Regions from separate parts of the Pseudoalteromonas sp. APC 3495 genome, predicted to be linked through region 3. Evidence: predicted binding sites of a transcription regulator. Region 3 holds the regulator's gene; each other region holds the start of a gene.
What was found. Region 3 encodes ArgR, which controls arginine synthesis, uptake and breakdown. Its sites were predicted from a motif close to ANTGAATANNTATTCANT; they were not measured.
Positions count from the first base shown of each region.

Region 1: QL984_RS16975 (arginase family protein) is a predicted target of ArgR. The motif match lies at 5,832-5,849, and genes of this name have one in related genera.
Region 2: argC (N-acetyl-gamma-glutamyl-phosphate reductase) is a predicted target of ArgR. The motif match lies at 2,007-2,024, and genes of this name have one in related genera.

Region 1 covers NZ_JASDDA010000061.1:3,808-11,212, forward strand. Annotated here, with positions in the region: gene QL984_RS16950 (SDR family NAD(P)-dependent oxidoreductase) at 1-516, opposite strand, end outside; gene QL984_RS16955 (DUF393 domain-containing protein) at 513-911, opposite strand; gene ppc (phosphoenolpyruvate carboxylase) at 1,032-3,677, shown strand; gene cdd (cytidine deaminase) at 3,800-4,729, shown strand; gene udp (uridine phosphorylase) at 4,718-5,473, opposite strand; gene QL984_RS16975 (arginase family protein) at 5,886-6,995, shown strand; gene QL984_RS16980 (transporter substrate-binding domain-containing protein) at 7,093-7,405, shown strand, end outside.
Region 2 covers NZ_JASDDA010000075.1:1,037-8,441, forward strand. Annotated here, with positions in the region: gene panP (pyridoxal-dependent aspartate 1-decarboxylase PanP) at 1-747, shown strand, start outside; gene argE (acetylornithine deacetylase) at 799-1,950, opposite strand; gene argC (N-acetyl-gamma-glutamyl-phosphate reductase) at 2,172-3,185, shown strand; gene argB (acetylglutamate kinase) at 3,182-3,949, shown strand; gene QL984_RS17930 (ornithine carbamoyltransferase) at 3,957-4,889, shown strand; gene QL984_RS17935 (argininosuccinate synthase) at 4,886-6,088, shown strand; gene argH (argininosuccinate lyase) at 6,141-7,405, shown strand, end outside.
Region 3 covers NZ_JASDDA010000038.1:9,375-16,779, reverse strand. Annotated here, with positions in the region: gene ispB (octaprenyl diphosphate synthase) at 324-1,295, shown strand; gene mdh (malate dehydrogenase) at 1,372-2,304, opposite strand; gene argR (transcriptional regulator ArgR) at 2,520-2,987, shown strand; gene QL984_RS14160 (Dyp-type peroxidase) at 3,045-3,944, opposite strand; gene QL984_RS14155 (ABC transporter ATP-binding protein) at 3,984-5,036, opposite strand; gene QL984_RS14150 (iron ABC transporter permease) at 5,037-6,668, opposite strand; gene QL984_RS14145 (Fe(3+) ABC transporter substrate-binding protein) at 6,668-7,405, opposite strand, start outside.

The DNA of each region.
Region 1 (7,405 bases), on a different contig from region 3:
GCGACGAGCAAGTTCAATGGCGGCTGTTTTAAATAACATGTTCAGCGCAGACTTAGATGCGCGATAGGTATACCAGCCACCCAATTTATTGTCGTTAATACTGCCTACACGAGCGCTCAAAGCAGTAATTGCGCAGTGAGTTTTATGATTAAGCAGCGGCACTATACTTTGCAAACACAGCAGGGGTACAAGCGTATTAGAGTGCATAAGCTGCATAAAATAATCACTGTTGATTTCTTCAAGCTTTTTTTCTGGCATGTGCTGGTCGTTATGTAATTGACCATTAAATATTATTACCTGAGCAAGCTCAATTTGTTGTGACTTTAACGACTGGGTTAGCTCATTTAGGCTTTGCGCCGAGTAGTCGCTGTAGAAATAGGTTACCTTGTCATCATTATGCTCAATATTCGATGAGCTGACACAAATTATATTAAATTGTGTTGCTTGCTGATTTAAATGATTTACGTAGGACTGTGCAATGGCGCTACTGGCGCCAAATAAAATCACTGTTTTCATTTTTCACCTTTAGATTTCATATTGCATTGACCATTACTACACTGCGCATTGGGCATTAAAAAACGGCTAATGTGATGACGATATTTTGCAAAAAAAGTGTAAGCATGATCGGCAAAAAAGCGAATTACTGGCAAACGAATTATTTTAAGCCAGCGGTATTTTCCAACGATGCGCCAAGCTTGATAAGTGACGTCTAAGCCGTAAATCATCTGCCCCTTATCAGTTTGGGCGTGCAATAAATCCATGGCATTTTGTTTATCGATTGCAGGAAAACGCTCACTAAAATCATCCGCATTTAAATCTTCTAGTGTAATTTTATGATCAACATCGGCACGTTTTAAATGTTGCATTTCTGCATTGCAAAGGGGGCAATTACCATCGTAAAAAATGATCATGTCATCGCTTTGTGTTTATTTTACATATGCTTTTTTACGACAAGGCGATGCAAATGGATCTATTAAATATTCCCGCTTAATGATATTAATAGGTCTCCAAGAAACGAAGGAGAGCTAGAAATGAGTGAACAATATGCCGCCTTGCGAGGTAATGTTAGTCTACTTGGTCAATTATTAGGACAAACTATTAAAGATGCCCAAGGCCAAGAGATTTTAGATAAAGTAGAAGAAATTCGGGCTTTATCAAAATCATCTCGCAGTGGCAATGAAGCCGATCGCCAAGCGTTAATTGATGTACTCCATGCGCTTAGTGATGAGGAGCTTTTACCGGTTGCCCGTTCATTTAATCATTTTTTAAACTTAGCTAATGTTGCTGAGCAGTTTCATACCGTATCACGTTTTAATGATGTTGGTTTTTGCCAACTAAATCCTCTCACTCAAACATTAAAAACGTTAGCAGCAAAGGCCGAACAAGGTCAGCTTAATCATAATCATTTAGCCGACACACTCTCAAAACTCCACATAAACTTAGTACTAACCGCTCACCCAACCGAAGTGACTCGCCGTACTATTATTAACAAACATGTTGAACTAAGCGATTGTTTAGCGTCGCTTGAGCGCACCGACAACCTTGCGCAGGAGCGCGAAGCGATATTAAATCGAATTGCGCAGCTAATTAGCCAAGCTTGGCATACTGACGATATTCGTCGTTCTCGCCCAAGTCCAGTTGATGAAGCTAAATGGGGCTATGCGGTAATTGAAAATAGCTTATGGGATGCCGTGCCACGTTTTTTACGTGAGTTTAGCCAGCATGTTAAACAGCATTTGAGCCTTGAGCTACCAGCTAACTACAGTCCGATAGAATTTACGTCATGGATGGGGGGGGATCGAGATGGTAACCCGTTTGTAACCGCCGAGGTGACTAAGCAAGTACTCGATCATGGCCGTTGGATGGCGCTGGATTTATATCAGCGTGATTTAGAAACTTTGTGTGCTGAACTTTCCATGTCTGATGCCAGCGATGAGCTTATTAAGCTGGCAGGGCAAGAGTTTGAACCTTATCGAGCCGTGCTCAAAGAGCTTAAAAATCAAGTGGCTGAAACAGTGATGTACTTAAGCGCTAAAATTAAAAATAAGCGTACAGAATCACAAGATTTAATTACTGATATTAACCAAATTAAGCACCCAATTGAGGTGTGTTATCGCTCATTGTTAAAATGCAATATGCAAGTGGTTGCTGATGGCTTGCTATTAGATGTGATCCATCGTGTAAATAGCTTTGGTTTGCGTTTGGCAAAACTGGATGTGCGACAGGATTCGTCAAGACACAGCGATGTGTTTTCAGAATTAACTCGTCATTTAGGTATTGGCGATTACAATCAATGGGAAGAGCAAGACAAACAAGCTTTTTTACTGACAGAGCTAAATTCACGTCGTCCGCTTATTCCTAGGCATTGGCAACCAAGTCCAGAAGTGCAAGAGGTGCTTGATACCTTTGATGTTATTGCCCAGCAAGATGAAAAAACCTTTGGTTTATACATTATATCTATGGCACGAACCGCCTCTGACATATTAGCAGTGCAGCTATTACTTAAAGAGTCTGGCTGTGGTTTTGAACTGCCTGTGGCGCCTTTATTCGAAACCTTGGATGATTTAAACGATGGCCACAACGTGATCACTACGCTTTTAAATAACGAGTGGTACCGTGGACACATTAAAAACACCCAAAATGTAATGATTGGCTATTCAGACTCAGCCAAAGATGCAGGCATGATGGCTGCTGGTTGGGCACAATATGAGGCAATGGATAAGCTCGTACAACTAGCGGATGAACGCGGTATTGAGCTTATTTTATTCCATGGACGTGGTGGTACGGTTGGACGTGGTGGTGCGCCTGCTGCACAAGCATTGCATTCTCAGCCGCCGGGGTCGTTAAAAGGCGGGCTTAGGGTAACAGAGCAAGGTGAAATGATCCGCTTTAAATTTGGCCTGCCTAATGTTGCATTACAAAGCTTAAATATTTATGCAGGTGCGGTACTACAAAGTAATTTATTGCCACCACCAGAGCCTAAATCACAGTGGCGCGAAGTAATGGCATTAATTAGCGATGTGTCGTGTGAGCATTACCGTAATGTGGTGCGCCACGATGAAAACTTTGTACCTTACTTTAGAATGGCGACACCTGAATTAGAACTGTCAAAACTACCGTTAGGCTCAAGGCCTGCAAAACGAAATCCAAATGGAGGGGTTGAGAGCTTACGTGCTATTCCATGGATTTTTGCGTGGAGTCAAAACCGGTTAATGTTACCTGCATGGTTAGGTGCATTAAGTGGACTTAAAGCCGCGCTTGAAAAATATGGGATTGAAACCTTAAGCGAAATGAGTTTGCAATGGCCGTTCTTTAGAGCACGTTTAGAAATGCTAGAAATGGTATTTAGTAAAGCGGATAGCTGGTTGAGTGAGCATTACGATAATGCGCTGGTGGAAGAGATGTATAAGCCTTTAGGTGTTGCCTTGCGAGAGGAACTTGGTGAGGCGATGACGTTAGTGCAATCATTAAGCCCACAAAAAAGCTTATTGGCTGATCAGCCTTGGATCAAAGAGTCTATTGGGCTTAGAAACCCATACACCGACCCGCTTAATGTATTACAAGTTGAGTTATTACGTCGTTCTCGTGGCGATGATAAAGGCAATGAAAATGATATAGACAATGCCTTGATGATCACTATGACCGGTATTGCAGCGGGTATGCGTAATACAGGTTAATCCAAAACTAGATTAGTTTTAGAGGGAACACACGACGTGTTCCCTTTTTTTACGTTGAATAGGCTGGTATTTAGTTTGCCAACCTTTTACACTACTTGGCCATTGAACAAATAAAAACTATTATGGCTTCAGCAACTTTTAAAGTGCAACATAATACAGCACTTAGCAATTCACACATTTCTCTAAACGTAGCGCAAACGCAAGCTCTACGCAGTCAATTAAAAACTCAACGCGGTATTTTATATTCAAGCGATATTAAAGCGCTTTGCACCGAGCTTAATGTTAGCGACGATGCATTATTACAAGGCTTAGTGCCTATGGCTTCAGAGTTTTCCGTTGCACCTATTTCCAAATTTCATGTCGGCGCAATTGTAAAAGGGCTCGATTCACAAGGAAACACTACTTTTTACTTTGGCGCTAACGCTGAGTTTGACCATCAAGCACTTAGTTTAGTGGTGCACGGTGAGCAATCTGCAATTAATAATGCCTGGTTAAATGGCGGTAAAAAAATTCTTAAAATAGCGATTAGTGATGTCCCATGTGGGTACTGTCGTCAATTTATGAATGAACTCGCTGATGCGAAAGAGCTTGATATTTTACTGCCAGCACAAAACTTTAAATTGGCAGAGTTATTACCTCATTCATTTGGACCAACCGATTTAGGCAATGAGCACAGCTTATTTAACCCAGCAGAGCAAACTAATTGTTTTGAAAACAAACAACTTGATGAAAAGCTGATGAGCTATGCTTTAGCGGCTTATGTGCCATACAGCCAAAATTACAGTGCAGTAAAAATAAGTACGTTTGAAAACGGTGATTTTTATGGCAGCTATGCAGAAAATGCAGCGTACAGCCCGAGTTTATCGCCATTACAAAGTGCTGTGAGTCAGTTGTTTTTAGCAGGACTGAGCTTTGATAAGCAAACAGTTAAATCAGTTACGTTATTAGAAACGGCTGGTCATGAAAACCAATCAGGGGTGGCAAAAGCCGTGTTAGCAAGCTTTACTGGCTTGCCAACACTTGAGGTTATTAGCGCAACATTAGCCAAGTAACACTTTAGCGGCTTCAAGTACCACGGCAACCGATTTTTTCTCAATCTCGCCGTGGTCTACGTTAGGAATTTCTTGACGTGTTCTATTTACTAATACACCTGCAACACAGGCTGCTTGTAGGCCAAGAGCGGCACACATAGTAAATAAAGTAGCCGATTCCATTTCGTAGTTCATCACGCCTAGTTTTTGCCATTCTTCACAGCTACCCTGTAATGACTTAGGAACATAACCAGAATGCGTATCGTAACGCTCTTGTCCTGGGTAGAAGGTATCGCTTGAAGCGGTGATACCGATATGAAAATCGATGTTTAGGTTTTCACAGGCTTTTACCATCGCTTGAGTGGCAAAAAAATCAGAAACAGCAGGGTAGCACAGCGGTGCAAAATGCTGACTCGCGCCATCCAAACGAACTGAGGCTTGGCTAATTAAAATATCGCCTTCGTTAATGTGCGGCTGAATCGCGCCTGTTGTGCCAATGCGAAGAAAGCTACGTACGCCAAGTTGAGCCAGTTCTTCAACCGCAATTGACGTTGAAGGGCCGCCGATACCGGTTGAACATACAACCACTGAGTGGCCGTTTAATTGGCCTAAATAAATGTGAAACTCACGCGTTTGAGCAAGGCAGGTTGGATTATCTAAGAACTGTGAAATGCGTGCTGCACGATCTGGATCCCCTGGAACAATAGCCAGTTTTGCACCTTTTAAATCATCAATACACAGTCCTAAGTGAAATACCTTTTCCATAACTAAGCCTTTTTAATAAGAGTTGTTGTCAATTTAACATGATTACGAGAAACCTAAATGAAGTACAGGACGGATGTCCGTATTGATTTATTCATCAACTCTGAATATTCAATCAATGGCTAAAATTACTAACAAAATGAGCCAGTTGACTTGTTTGCTCAGACACTATATTCATACCTCAGAGCAAACCAGTAGCTAGCCAAAAGAGTTGTTAGCTAAATTTTAAATTGTTTATATTCATAAGGTTAGTTAGTAGGTTTTGTATTGTTTTGCCACTGACCTAACCTCGCAAAACACAACGTTCAGTGATTTTTATAACCACATACAATTAATTTTTAATTTATTCAGCGTTCGTCGTTTTGCATAACTACTCAATAATAGACAAGATATTCAGATTGAAAAAGGGTTTACAATGAGCACACAATTTCAAGCATTTAAAAATAAAGTTGAACACTGTTTATGTGCACCTGGCGACGGTGTATTTACGGTTAATACGGCAAAAGAACGCAAAGCAGCACTCAGAAATAAATTATATGGTCAAACTGAAAATGTCGATGCTTTATGGCGTGACTCGCTAAATGAATTACCTAACTCACCCCACAAAGCGGTTATGCTGGGGATTAGCTCTGATTGTGGTGGTGGTATTTTACGCGGTGCAAACTGGGGGCCTTTATTTTTACGTTCAGCTTTAATTGACCAGCAAACACAGTGTCGTTCATTTGACTTAGGTGATGTGCGCGTAATACCGCATTTATTACACGATAAATACTTAAACGAGGCAACAATTACCAATTGCCAAAAAGCGCTTTATGGCAATGACAATAACGACCATTTCGTAAGTCCACTGTCTATTACCGAAGATGTATGTGACAGCTTTTATGCAACATTCCAAGATAAAGGCATTTTTGGCATTGGTGGCGATCATTCTATTAGTTACCCGCTGACAAAAGCGTACTTAAAAGCAAAGCGTAGCCAAGGTAAGCGTACGGCTATTATTCATTTCGACGCCCACACCGATTTATTGGTTGAGCGTTTAGGCATCGATTTATGTTTTGGCTCTTGGTGTACCCATATTTTAGAATTTTTACCCGCGCCACATCATTTAATTCAATTTGGTATTCGCTCAAGTGGTAAGCCTAAATCACATTGGGAAAGTACCTTTGGCGTTAAACAGCACTGGGCTGCTGAAATTATTGAGCGTGGCGCAGCCGCTGTTGCTGCCGATACAATCGCGCAACTAAAGGCTGACAAGGTTGATGAAGTGTATGTAAGCTTTGATATTGACGCACTAGATGCTCAATTTGCCTCAGCAACAGGTACACCTGAAGAAAATGGATTAACACCACAGCATGCGCTTGATATTTTGTCAGCCATTGCCGATGAGTTTCCAATAACCGGTGCAGATATGATGGAAATCGCGCCGTTTACCGACAGCTCATTAGTGGGTCAATCAAGCTCAGAGACGACGCTTAGAGAAGGCGCTAAAATTTCAGCATTCTTAATTGCAGCAATGAATCGTTAATCCTAAAGGTCAAAATTGGCTATTTGTAAATAATCCGCTATATTAAATTTGCTTTTATCAAAAAAGTAACATCTTAAATTTTATATAGTGGGTTATTGTGACTAAGTGGTATTGTGTATTATTGTTCATTGTAAGTCATCATTGTACGGCTAAACTTATTGTTGTGACAGAGAACTTTGCGCCTGCGCAGTATCTGGACGCGAATAACAATTTAGTAGGTGATGCTGCCGATAAAGTCCGATTAGTGCTTGATAGCGTAGGTATTGATTATTCAATTTCTGTAAACGATTGGAGTATGGCTTACAATATTGCACTGAGAGATCCCCAAACCTGTATATTTTCTATTTCTCGTTCGCCTGAGCGGGAACATAATTTTATTTGGTTTGCTAAGCTTGCCCAATTTGACACTA
Region 2 (7,405 bases), on a different contig from region 3:
TTAGCACAAGAGATTAATTGTCATTTTCATGTTGATGCAGCGTGGGGCGGAGCAACTTTACTGTCTAATACCCATAGGCATTTATTAAAAGGTATTGAGCATGCAGATTCAATCACCATTGATGCGCATAAGCAAATGTATGTGCCGATGGGGGCCGGTTTAGTCTTATTTAAAGACCCTGCTGCAACTGATGCCATCGAGCATCATGCTGAATATATTTTACGTAAAGGCTCTAAAGATTTAGGCAGCCATACGCTTGAGGGAAGTCGCCCTGGGATGGCGATGTTAGTGCATGCTTGCTTACGTGTTATTGGTCGTAAAGGCTATGAAATGCTTATCGATCGCAGTATTAAAAAAGCGCGTTATTTTGCTGATTTAATAAAAGCCGATGAAGATTTTGAGTTAATATCAGAGCCAGAACTTTGCTTACTGACCTATCGCTATGTACCAAAACAAATTAAACATGCGATAGCCCAAGCTGATGCACAAACCCGTTTAGACATTTTTGCCGCGCTTAATCGTTTTACTGCCAGCATGCAAAAACGCCAACGTGAATCGGGTCGCTCATTTGTATCGCGTACGCGTTTAACGCCAGTTCAATATGATAACCAACCAACCGTGGTATTTAGAGTGGTACTTGCGAACCCGCTTACCTCAGGTGCTATATTAAAAGAGATATTAGAAGAGCAGAAAGAACTGGGACAAACTGATCCGGTGTTTAAAAAGTATTTACGAAAATATATGTAATTACAACTACAAATACAATGACAAAAAAGACGCGATTAAGCGTCTTTTTTGTTACTGATTAAAGCAACTCGCCTTTATAAGGTTGCTGATAATTTGTTGAGAAGGTTTGATTTTTTCCATTGCTAAAAACTCATCGGGCTGATGCGCTTGGTTAATAGAGCCTGGCCCCATTACGATGGTTTCACAACCGAGTTGCTGTATAAATGGCGCTTCGGTACAGTAGTTAACAGCCACTGCTTTTTGCCCTGCTATATTTTCGGCTAATTTGACTAACGCGCTATCTGTGCTTCCCGTAAATGCTGGAATTGGCTCATGCAAATCAATTACGCTCACAGAGTTAGGGTATTGCTGGTTTATATCGTAGGTTGCATCAAGTACCAGTGCTTGAAGCTCTTGCACGCTTAAACCGGGAAGAGGGCGCATATCAATGTGCATTTCACAGCAGCCACAAATTCGGTTGGCATTGTCACCCCCATGAATATTGCCTAAGTTGAGTGTTGGATAAGGAATTTCAAAGTGATTTATTGAATATTTATTCTTAATTTGTTCTTTTAAGATCAGTAATTTTGTAATCACTTTATGCATTACTTCGATGGCATTAAGGCCCCGTTCGGGATCAGAGCTATGTCCTGAGCGACCAACGACTCTGATTGCTGTAGTCATATGGCCTTTATGGGTAAATACTGGTGTCATATCAGTGGGTTCACCAATAATACAGCGGCTTGGCTTTAAATTTGGGTGCTTACAAATTTGCTGTGCGCCAGCCATAGTGGTTTCTTCATCGGCGGTCGCTAATATTAAAATAGGTTGAGTTTGTTGCTTTTCATCAAGCTCACTAATAGCCTGCAGTACAAAAGCAAAAAAGCCTTTCATATCAATACTGCCTAAACCATATAATTTGTTATCAAGTTCGGTTAATTTAAATGGATTTTGATTCCAGCGGCTATCATCAAATGGCACCGTATCGGTGTGCCCCGCAAGCATTAACCCGCCATCGCCTTGTCCGCGTTTTGCTAATAAGTTGTAGCGGCCTTTACCACCTTCTAACTCTATTATTTCACAGGTAAAACCTAAGCTTTCACACCACTGAGCGAGTAGTTCAATTACGCTTTTATTGCTCATACACAAATGCTCTTCAATAGCGCTAATAGAGGGGGCAGCAATTAATTGCTGATACATCGAAATAAAAGACGGCAGAGACATAAAAAAATCCAAAATAAGTATTCAATTTAATTGCATAACAATATAAAAGTATTTATGATGAATATCAATTCACTTTTTAAGCATAAATATATTAAAGTTACGCCATGAAAATAATACGACGATAGTTATCACTCATTAATTTAATCAGTTTAGCTAGGTTGCAACCTAGTGTAAGTCAATAACATGGAATGTAGTCACTAATTTTAGATAAAGAGTAAATAATGAACGTAGTAATTATAGGTGCCAGCGGTTACAGCGGCGCAGAATTGGCTAGCTTAATTTCCAAACATCCAGCATTAACATTATCAGCATGTTATGTATCAGCGCAAAGCTTGGATAAACATAAACTGCTCAGTGAATTATACCCTGAGCACTTAGGGTTACTTGACTTACCTTTGCAACCACTTGATGAGAGTGCATTGAGTGATATAGCGCATTCAGCAGACTATGTGTGTTTATGCACTGACCATAAAGTAAGTGTTGATTTAGCCCCTCAGTTTTTAGCGATGGGCAAAAAGGTATTTGACTTGTCTGGTGGTTACCGTCTTGAAAGTAATGAAGATTACGTCACTTATTATGGTTTTGAACACCAGCATCCAGAGCTCCTCAATGAAGCTGCATATGGCCTTGCAGAGTGGAATAGTGAGGCCATTGCAAAGGCGCAGTTAGTCGCTGTAGCTGGCTGCTACCCAACTGCCGCATTAAACGCATTAAAGCCTCTTCAGCAAGCTGAGTTACTTAGTGATGAGCGGATTATTATTAATGCTGTATCGGGAGTAACTGGAGCAGGTCGTAAAGCAAGTATTGGCACGCATTTTTGCGAAGTATCGCTAGCTGCTTATGGTTTGTTTAACCATCGTCATGGGCCTGAGATACAGCAGTATCTTGGCCATAACGTGTTATTTACTCCTCATTTAGGTAATTTCCCGCGCGGTATTTTAGAAACCATTTATGTACAGCTAAAACCGGGTGTGACTAGTGAGCAAGTAACTAAAGCGTATCAAGTATTAGCAGATGAGCCGTTAATTCGATTGCTTGGTGGCAAAATTCCCTCCATTAAAGGGGTAGCAAAACAACCCTATGTTGATATTGCATGGCAGCAGAAAGACTCACAATTAATAGTAATGGCAGCGATTGACAATTTACTAAAAGGGGCGGCTGGTCAGGCTCTGCAATGTATTAATTTGTCAATGGGTTTGCCTCACACTACAGGTTTAGTAGGAGCGTTTAAATGAGCAGTAAAACGTGGGTTATTAAACTCGGTGGCGCAGTACTCAATACTGAAAATGCCGCTAAAGCGCTTTTTGAGGTTTTTAATGAGCAACATGATGCACAATTTGTCATTGTTCATGGCGGTGGCTCATTAGTTGACCATTGGCTAGCTGAAGCCGGTTTTGCCAGTGCTAAACACCAAGGTTTGCGTATCAGCCCTAAAGAACAGATGCCTTATATTGTAGGAGCATTAGCGGGAGCAGCAAACAAACAATTAATGGCGCAAGCAATGACTGCTGGGCACAAACCCGTTGGCTTGAGTTTATATGAAGCTGGAATAACAGCATCACAAAAATTAAAAGCGCTAGGGCAAGTAGGTCAATGCCATAGTAATGATGATTCTATTATTAATGAATTACTCAGTGGCGGGCGTTTACCTATAGTCAGCTCCATCGGTTTTGATGAGCAAGGGCTTTGGTACAACGTCAATGCTGACGAAGCAGCAGCCGCGATTGCGAGTAATTTAAACGCCGAACTTATTTTTATGACAGATGTAGAAGCGGTGCTTGATGTGAATAAGCATCCACTACATCAACTTGACACAAAACACATTGATACTTTAATTGCAGAGGGAGTAATTGTGGGCGGGATGGAGGTCAAAGTTAAGACCAGCCTTCACGCTGCCCAACATTTACGACGCGGTGTGTACATTTCCAGCTGGCAAAAGCCAGAAAATTTAACGGCTTTGCTGCAAGGCGAGCACGTCGGAACTAAAGTGACACCATAGGTTGAATATGTTTAAAGATTTTATAACGGGTCTAGAATTAGACCAACAAGGCGCCCTTAATTTATTAAAATTAGCGCAAGATATTAAAGAAAGCCCTGCAAAGTACAGCCAAGTGTTAGCTGGTAAGTCAGTGGTTACTCTGTTCGAAAAGCAAAGTTTACGTACGCGTTTATCGTTTGATATTGGTATAAACCGTTTAGGCGGTCATGCGGTTTATCTTGATCAACAAAACGGCGCGATGGGAGCTCGTGAATCAATAAAAGATTTTGCCTTGAATATTTCAACTTGGGCTGATGGTATCGTTGCCCGGGTTAATCAGCACAGTACGTTAACTACCTTAGGTGAGTATTCGTCTGTTCCTGTGGTTAATAGTTTGTGTGATTTATATCACCCATGCCAAGCCTTAGCTGATTTTTTAACGCTTCAAGAAGTGCACGGTGATGTTAGTCAGCTAAAGTTGGCTTATTTAGGTGAAGGTAATAACGTAACGCATTCACTGATGCTACTTGCAGCAACTTTAGGTACTGATTTTGTTGCTGTGACGCCAAAAGGCAGTTCGCCCGATTCGCAAATTCTTAAAAAAGCGGAGCAAATTGCCGCAATGAATGGGGCGTCTGTGATGGTAAGTGACAGAGTTGAGGCTGCGGTAGGTGCTAACGCAGTTTACGCTGATACCTGGGTTTCTATGGGAGACACCACACCGCTTGAGCAAGTGAAAGAAAAATACATGCCTTATCAATTAAATCAGGCATTACTTAAAAAAACTGGGGCTACCACGGTATTACATTGCCAACCGGCACACCGTGAGTTTGAAATTACCTCTGAGGTGATGGATGGCCCCGCATCAAAAATTATTCAACAAGCAGAAAATCGTATGCATGCGCAAAATGCTCTGCTTGTTACATTATTAAATCCAAATTTTGTTAAGGAACACCTATGAGTTCAATTAAAAAAGTCGTTTTAGCCTATTCAGGTGGTCTTGATACATCGGCTATTGTGCCATGGTTAAAAGAAAACTACGGCTGTGAAGTTATTGCCTTTGTGGCCGATGTTGGCCAGGGCGCAGAAGAACTTGAAGGCGTAGAAGCGAAAGCCATTGCATCGGGTGCATCTGAATGTTACGTAGTTGATTTGAAAGATGAAATGGTAAGTGATTACATTTACCCAACACTTAAAACAGGCTCTATATACGAAGGGACCTACTTACTAGGTACTTCTATGGCACGTCCAATCATCGCCAAAGCCCAAGTTGAAATTGCCCGTAAAGTGGGGGCAGATGCACTTTCTCATGGCTGTACGGGTAAAGGTAACGACCAAGTACGTTTTGAGTCATGTTTTGCAGCACTGGCTCCTGATTTAAAAGTGATTGCGCCATGGCGTGAGTGGGATTTATCAAGTCGTGAATCATTGCTTGATTACCTAGCTGAGCGTGATATTCCGTGTTCTGCATCAGCAACTAAAATTTACAGTCGTGATGCTAACGCATGGCATATCTCCCACGAAGGCGGCGAGCTTGAAGACCCTTGGTGTGAGCCAAGTGAGCAGGTATGGACCTGGACTAATTCACCAGAGCAAGCGCCCGATAAAGCTGAGCATGTCACTTTATCAGTTGTAGAAGGTGAAGTGGTTGCTGTAAACGGCGAACAATTAAAGCCTTACGACTGTTTAGTTAAACTAAACGACATTGCAGCCCCGCATGGTGTTGGTCGTGTTGATATTGTAGAAAACCGTTTAGTGGGCATGAAATCACGCGGTTGTTATGAAACACCAGGCGGTACAGTGATCATGGCGGCGCTTCAAGCAATTGATGAGCTCGTTCTTGATAAGTCAAGCCGTAAATGGAAAGAGGTACTCGGTGGTGAATTTTCGCATTTAGTCTACGACGGTCGTTGGTTTACGCCGCTTAAAGATTCTATTTTAGCCGGTGCAGAAGCGCTTTCTACGTTAGCGACAGGTGAAGTGGTACTTAAACTTTACAAAGGGCAAGTAACAGCGGTCCAGAAAAAATCACCTAACAGTTTATACAGCGAAGATTTTGCTACTTTTGGTGAAGACGATGTTTATGACCAATCGCACGCAGAAGGCTTTATTCGTTTATTCTCACTATCAAGCAGAATTTCAGCATTAGCTAAAAAGTAATTTTTTAAGCCCCTTGGAATTAAGGGGCTATTATCGGGTTTGGAGAGATTTCATGGCATTATGGGGCGGGCGTTTTTCTACGGGTCCAGATGAAGCGTTTAAACAATTTAACGATTCACTTCCCTTCGATTATCAATTAGCAGAGCAAGATATTATTGGCTCTGTTGCATGGGCTGGCGCACTTGAACAAGTCAACGTGTTATCTAATGACGAACACCAAAAGCTGGTATCGGCATTATATGAATTACTTGAAGAGGTAAAAGCAGATCCACACGCTGTTGCCACCTCAGGTGCTGAGGATATTCACTCGCATGTTGAAGCCGCGCTAATTGAAAAAGTGGGTGATTTAGCTAAAAAATTACACACTGGACGCAGTCGTAACGACCAAGTTGCTACCGACTTTAGATTATGGTGTCGCGATACCGCCGATCACATTTTAAAAGCGATTGTACAATTAAAAGCTGAATTTGTTAGCTTGGCTGAACGTGAGCTTGGCACAATATTGCCAGGGTATACGCACTTACAGCGTGCACAGCCGGTGTTATTTAGTCACTGGTGTATGGCTTATGTAGAAATGTTAGAGCGTGATGAAAGCCGGTTGCAAGATGCCCAAGCACGAATGAACTATTGTCCACTCGGCAGTGGCGCTCTTGCGGGAACTGCCTATCCGATTGACCGTCACGCACTTGCACAAGGGTTAGGGTTTACAGGCGCGACTAAAAACAGCCTTGATGGTGTATCTGATCGTGACTTTGTGGTTGAGCTATTAAGCTGTGCGTCTATCTCTATGATCCACTTATCGCGCATGTCTGAAGACTTGATTTTTTATAACTCAGGAGAAGCTGGGTTTATCGAACTGGCTGATAATGTTACATCGGGCTCATCTTTGATGCCGCAGAAAAAGAATCCAGATGCATTGGAGCTAATTCGTGGTAAAACAGGGCGGGTATTTGGTGCGTTTAGTGCAATGATGATGACTCTAAAAGCACTGCCGCTTGCCTACAATAAAGACATGCAAGAAGATAAAGAAGGCATTTTTGACGCTATGCCAACGTGGCTTGCTTGTATTCATATGGCGCAAGCGTGTATTAAGGGTGTAACAGTTAAAGCAGACAAAACCTTAGCAGCGGCAAAAGGTGGCCACGCAAATGCAACCGAGCTTGCTGATTATTTGGTAGCCAAAGGTGTACCGTTTAGAGAAGGGCATCATATTGTTGGGGTGTTGGTGCAATTAGCTATTAGTGAAGGTAAAACGTTAGAGGAGCTTTCACTTGAGCAGTATAAATCAGTAAACCCAGTGTTTGAAGATGATGTGTA
Region 3 (7,405 bases):
TGTAATTAAATGAATAAAAAGTAGCTGCATTGAGAGCAATTCAATATTTCCTCTATTTTATATTAAAATCCCCCTTTGCCAAGCGCTTTTTAACGGTTACAGAAAATAAATTAGCAATAGCAAAGCGAGCCTATGTAGTTCAATTAACCGCCAAGGGTGATTCAAAATTAAACCAGGGTGTTTAATCAATTATTCACAAGGTTAATAGGTCATTTAACCTACTTAAGGGTGTTTTTTTAAGGAATCATCACAAAATATCGAGCTAATGCATTTTTTGTTGTACAATCTGCGCCGTTCACACATTAAAATTGGCTCGGAGATCAATGGATATAAAAGCTATCCAGGCGTTAATCGAAAGCGATATGAATGACGTCAATCAACTAATACATGCGCAAATGCGCTCAGATGTGGCGTTAGTTAATCAACTTGGTTTGTATATTGTTAACAGCGGTGGCAAACGTGTTCGCCCTATGTTGGCTATTTTGGCGGCTAAAGCGCTAGGTTACCAAGGCAAAGATCACATTACGCTAGCAACTATCATTGAATTTATTCATACCGCAACGCTTTTACATGATGATGTTGTAGATGAATCTAATTTGCGCCGTGGCACACCTACAGCAAATGCTGAGTTTGGTAATGCTGCTAGCGTACTGGTGGGTGATTTTATTTACACCCGCTCGTTTCAGCTAATGGTGGGTCTTGGTAAAATGCAAATAATGCAAGTACTGGCTGATGCAACCAACATTATTGCTGAAGGTGAAGTGCTGCAATTAATGAACTGCAACGACCCTGATACCACTGAAGCCAGTTATATGCAGGTTATTTATTCTAAAACCGCCAAGCTATTTGAAGCAGCGACGGGTCTTGCGGCCATTATTACTGAGCAAGACGATAGTGTACTAGAGGCACTTAATTTGTATGGCATGCATTTAGGTACTGCTTTTCAGTTAGTGGATGATGTTTTAGATTACAACGCTGATGCCGACCAACTTGGTAAAAACATTGGCGACGATTTAGCTGAAGGTAAGCCGACGTTACCTCTTATATATGCAATGCAACACGGTAGTGAGCATCAAACACAGTTAATAAGAGACGCTATTGAGCACTGTAATGGTATGGAGCACCTTGACGAGATACTGGCTGCGCTCAAACATACCAATGCCCTTGAGTTCACAATGAAAAAAGCCGAGCAAGAAGCTAATAAAGCAATTGCCTGTTTAGATTGCTTAGCTGAGTCGAGTTACAAGCAAGCACTAATTAGCTTAGCTAGAATAGCGGTTGACCGCGACCACTAAGTAATACTGTGTAGATAATTCCGAGCAATAAAAAAGCCTGCAAATGCAGGCTTTTTTTATGGGTTAATTTTGGCTATTACGCCATAAAATCAACACCTTCTTTGATATCTTTTTTCAGCGTTTCAAGCATGTCATTTTTAGCTTGCTCTTCAAATGCGCTTAGAGTGCCGTAAGAAAGAATTTCTTCTACGCCATTTTTGCCTAAACGTACCGGGTGTGCAAAGTACTCTGCATCGCCATTTTCAACAGCAACGTATGCATAATCTACAACGTCTTCACCTTGTAAGCCTTTAACTAAAGACATACAAAAACGTGCTGCAGCAGCACCCATAGATAATGTTGCAGAACCACCGCCCGCTTTAGCATTAACTACTTCAGTACCTGCGTTTTGGATACGAGGAGTTAGTGTAGCTACTTCTTCATCAGTGAAAGTAACACCTTCAACTTGAGAAAGTAACGGTAGAATGGTTGTGCCTGAGTGGCCACCAATCACTGGTACTTTAACACTTGCTACGTCTACGCCTTTAAGTTCAGCAATAAACGCTTCAGAACGGATCACATCTAAAGTTGTAATACCAAATACACGCTTAGCATCGTAAGTACCTGCTTTTTTGAATACTTCAGCAACAATCGGTACAGTTCCATTAACTGGATTAGTGATAATACCTACAAGCGCTTTAGGACAGTTAGCAACAATGCCTTCTGCTAATGTTTTAATGATACCAGCGTTAACATTAAATAAATCAGCACGATCCATACCTGGCTTACGTGGCATACCCGCTGGGATTAAAACAATATCACAACCTGTTAATGCTTTATCTAGTGCATCTGCACCAAAACCTTCAACTTTTACATCTGTTGGGATATGAGAAAGGTCAACAGCAACACCAGGAACTACTGGCGCAACATCATATAGTGATAATTCTGAACCAGCTGGTAAGCCTGTTTTTAATAATAAAGACAACGCTTGACCGATACCACCTGCAGCACCTAATACAGCAACTTTCATTGGAATTCTCCGTGATTTGAGGAAGGAAATATTTGTGGTTTATAAGATAAAGAAATTAGCGACTAAAAACAAATTTATCCTGCCTATTTTAGCTATATTTTCGACCATAGTTGTAAACTTTGCTGTTTAAACGCAGCAAAACCTAAACAACTGCTGCATAAATATGCATTTTTGTGTAGAATTTGCAGTATCGACAACATAACTAATTAGACACTATGCAACCACAAGACAAACAAGAAGCATTGGTAAAAGCCTTTAAAGCACTTTTAAAAGAAGAGAATTTTGGCTCACAAGGCGAAATAGTTGACGCATTAAAAGAACAAGGCTTTGATAATATTAGCCAAAGTAAAGTGTCGCGGATGTTAAGTAAGTTTGGCGCGGTACGCACCCGCAATGCAAAACAAGAAATGGTGTACTGTTTACCTGCCGAAATGGGTGTACCAACCGCTAAAAGCCCGTTACGCCAGTTAGTTATTGACATTATGCATAACGAAATGATGATTATTATTCGCACCAGTCCTGGGGCTGCTCAGCTAATTGCCCGTTTACTTGACTCATTAGGTAAAGCAGATGGCGTATTAGGAACAATTGCCGGCGATGACACTATTTTTATTGCGCCAGCGAAAGTATCAGAAATAGACCTCACATTAGAGCGTGTGCGTATTTTGTTTGATACGGTTTAAACTCGTTTGGTTATCACTGTTACGGCTATACTAATACGTAGCCGTTACTGGCTTGTTTTATAGCTGCTTTAGAAATCGCACTGAGGGTGCAAAAAACGCAGAGCCCATATCTGCTTGAGTAAAATCAAGCCAATGGTCGTAATACTCCCCCTGCCCTAATCGGCTATTGAGTACTTTCTCGAACGCATCCCCTTTAGCCGAGCACGTAATCATTAACATCCCCTGCTCATACACGTCGCCATAAGGCATACTTTGATTTAGTAATAATGCTTGCCCCTGTTCATCTTTTAATTCACTTCGGGTTGCATGGCTGCTTTCAAGTGCGGGGCTTATTAGGGTATTGTCGAGACGAGTACGCCCCATTATTTGTTCTTGTTCTTGCAACGACAAGTGCTGCCATAACGTTAAGTCATGCTTATAGCGCTGAACATGAATATAGCTGCCTTGATCTTCAAAGCTATCAGGCTTATTAACGAGGGCCGTAACCCGTTTTTGACGACCATGCGGTGTATCACCGGCATAAATAAAACCATTAAAATCACGGCCATCTAGAAAACGAAAATTACGAATTTGCTCCACCAGCTCAACATCAGGGTTGAAAAGTTTTAATATTTGCAATGCAAACAGGTGGTTCACATCTTCTCTGTCTGAGCGGATTTGCACAAATAAATCGCAAGGCCTTGCACTCATCACAAAATCGCTATGGGTAATATTAGGAAAGCTTTGCAGCTCGCTTGGCATATAATCGGGCAGAATGTGTGGCCAATATTGCGCGCCAATGGCGACCATACAAGAAAGCATAGATTCAGAGAATTGATCACTAAACTCATCTTCAATATCGCTCACTTTTTTAAGCTTAGCGCGAAGTGATTCGTCGTGACCATCAAGTACATTAAAAAATAAGTGCAAACCGTGTAAGTTTGCTTCAGCACAAATCCCTGATTGCGCTTGCGCCATTGTTATTCCTTACTTTTTAGAGCAAAACACAGCGATTAATTACGATTCAAAAAAATTCACCGTGTGCGGTTTTATTTTTATTATAACCTGTTCATTAATTTCAAATGACTGGCCATACTGGGCTGCAACTTCTATTTCTTGCTCAGCAATAACCACAGTGTATACATAAGCAGAGCCAATAAAGCGACTACTTAATACACTAACCCGCTCAGATTGCTGTTGAGTATCGTTATTACTAGCAAGTTCAAGTTGATGCGGACGCACATAAATAACGCCCATATCGGCCACGCCATGCTGCTGTGGCTGTATTGATTCAACCACCCCAAACTGCGTTTGATATTCAGTGGCGGTTAATACGGTTGCGCTTAAGTATATGCCCTGACCCAGAAACTCTGCAACCTCCTTTGAACGTGGTTTAGCAAAAAGCTGTTCTGGCGTACCTTGCTGCGCAATTTTACCTTGGTGCATAACCGCAAGCGTATCTGAAAAAGCAAACGCCTCTTCTTTTGAGTGAGTAACAAACACAGCCGATACTTGCTGCGCCTTAATAATGCGCCTAATGTCGGCAATTAACTCAAATCGTACTTGGGTATCAATATTAGAAAATGGCTCGTCAAGTAACAGTAAGCTAGGTTTATAAGCTAATGCGCGTGCAATCGCTACTCGCTGCTGTTGCCCACCAGAGAGTTGATGAGGGAATCTATCGGCGCAGCCTACCAAGTGTACCAGCTTTAGCATTTCACTTACGCGTGCGTGTTTATCTGCTTTGCTCATGCCGCTTAGCCCAAACGCAATATTATTAGCCACCGTTAAATGCGGAAATAACGCATAGTCTTGAAACATCATGCCAATATTACGATGCTCAGGTGAAACAAACGTATTAGCATCACTGACTAGCTTACCATCAATAAATACCTGCCCTTGTTTGGCTTCAATTAATCCTGCAATGGCTTTTAGTGTGGTGGTTTTACCGCAGCCACTGGCTCCGAGTAAACACACTATTTCGTCTTTACCTAAGGTTAAATCTAAATTATCTATCACCTTAGTCCCGTTATATGCATAGCTCACGCCTTGTAAAATCAAACTACTCATTTAGCTACGTTGCTCCATTGAACGGTTAATAAAATATAACGGAATAAACCCCACCACCACAATAAACAAAGCCGATATAGAGGCCAGCTCTAATTGTTCATCGCTTACATACTGAAACACATGAGTTGCTAAGCTTTCAAAATCAAAAGGCCTTAACAACAAAGCTGCGGGTAGCTCTTTCATACACTCAATAAAGACCAATAAACCAGCGGTTAATAAGCCTCGGCGTAATAAAGGTAAGTGCACTAAGCGTAATGTGCGCCCTTGGCTTTTTCCCATTGACTGGCTTGCCATATCAAGGGAGGGACTAATGCGTGAAAAGCTCGACTCAATAGCTCCGTGTGCAACGGCGTAAAACCGCACTATATAAGCAAAAATAATAGTGAGTAAGCTGCCAGTAAGTAATAAACCAATATCTAAATCATAAGGAGCTAAAGTGCGGTTGATAGTATTTTCTAATAGGGTGAGTGGCAACAATACCGCTATCGCTAATACTGTGCCGGGTAACGCATAGCCCATACTGGCCAAACGCCCGGGTATTAATGGATTTGTTTGTTTAGCAATGCGCTGATAAAACACCACTAAAACACTCAGTATAATAGTCACCACACTGACTACAGCCGCCACTTTTAAACTTTGCCATGCATAGCTAAAAAACTCACTATTCCACGCTTGATCAAAATACATAACTGCATATTTGAGCAATACAACCATCGGAATAATAAACGAAATAATTAAAATAAAGCTACAAAACCCCGTTGCTAGCCACGCAGACTTGCCTTTGAGGATATAAAGCGCCTCGCTGTTCACGCTCGATTGACGCTCAAATACCGCTTGGTTACGACGGCTAAAACGCTCGGTGATCAATGCTAAGAACAGCAATAACAACATCACCCCTGAAATTTTTGCTGCTGCAGTTAATGAATAATAGCCAAACCAGGTATCGTATACGGCAGTGGTTAATGTACTGACAGCAAAATAGCTTACGGTGGCAAAATCAGCCATGGTTTCCATGCTGATCAAAGCAAGTGCCGCTACAATGGCACCACGGGATAATACAAGGCTGACTTTAAAAAAGCTTTTCCATGCATTTAGCCCCATTAACTGACTGGCTTGGACTAACTTAAAAGATTGTTCTCGCAGTGCAGTTTTAAAAATTAAATATAAATACGGGTAGAGTACCAGCGCAATCATAACAATAGCCCCTGGTAAGGTGCGTATATCAAAAAACCAGTAATCACTTGGCGACTGCCAACCAAACCACTCTCTTAGAGTTATTTGTACCGGCCCCGCATAATCGAGTAAATCGGTGTACACATAAGCAATAATATAAGTAGGCATGGCAAGAGGCAGCATCAGTGCCCATTCAAATTGTTTTTTACCAGGAAAACGGCAATAAGCGGTGAGCCAACCCAGCGGCAATGCAATGGCGCAACTAAGCAGCCCTACACCTAAAACAAGTAATACGGTATTGCTTATATAGTCCCACAGTACGGTATTCCACAGGTGGGTAAATACCTCTGAGTCGCCTTGTAAAGATTCTAATAGTAGGAAAAACAACGGGGTCGACAGCAATAACCCCGTCGACCACGCAATAAGCTGCCATTTTGACAGCTGAAATTTATAAGTCATTAAAGATCGAACTTCACCTCATCAATTAGCTTAAGGGCTAACGGACGATATTTGCTAATTTCATCAAGCGGTAAGCTGTCTTCCTTAAAGCTTCCCCATGATGCAACCAAACTAGAAAGTTTCACACCTGGCTTAACCGGATACTCCATATTGAGCGAGGCATACATATTTTGCGCCTTATTGTCTGTCATATACTCTATGAGTTTCAAGGCATTTTCAGGGTTTTTAGCATACTTAGTAATAACCGCACCCGATACATTTATATGTGATCCTCGGTCAGTTTGATTTGGAAAGTTAATATGAACGGCTTCAGCCCATGGTTTTTGTGCTTCATCTTGCAGCATTTTGCCCAAGTAATAACTATTACCTAAGGCTAAATTACATAAACCTTCTTTAACCGCTTTAACTTGCGCTCGATCGTTACCTTGAGGTTTACGCGCTAAATTAGCTTTTACACCCTCAAGCCATGTTTTCGTCTGTGCTTCACCATGATGAGCGATCATAGAAGCTACAAGGCCTAAGTTATATGGGTGTTTGCCAGAGCGAGTACAAATTTGTCCTTTGTATTGCGGCTCAGCAAGCGCTTCGTAGGTAAGGTTAGGCAATGCGCCTAAACGCTCTTTTGAAGAGTAAACATTACGCACGCGCTTAGTGAGCGCTACCCACTGACCATCGCCATCACGAAATGCCGCCGGGACATTATTATTAACCAGCTCGCTTTCGATGGTTTGCGTAAG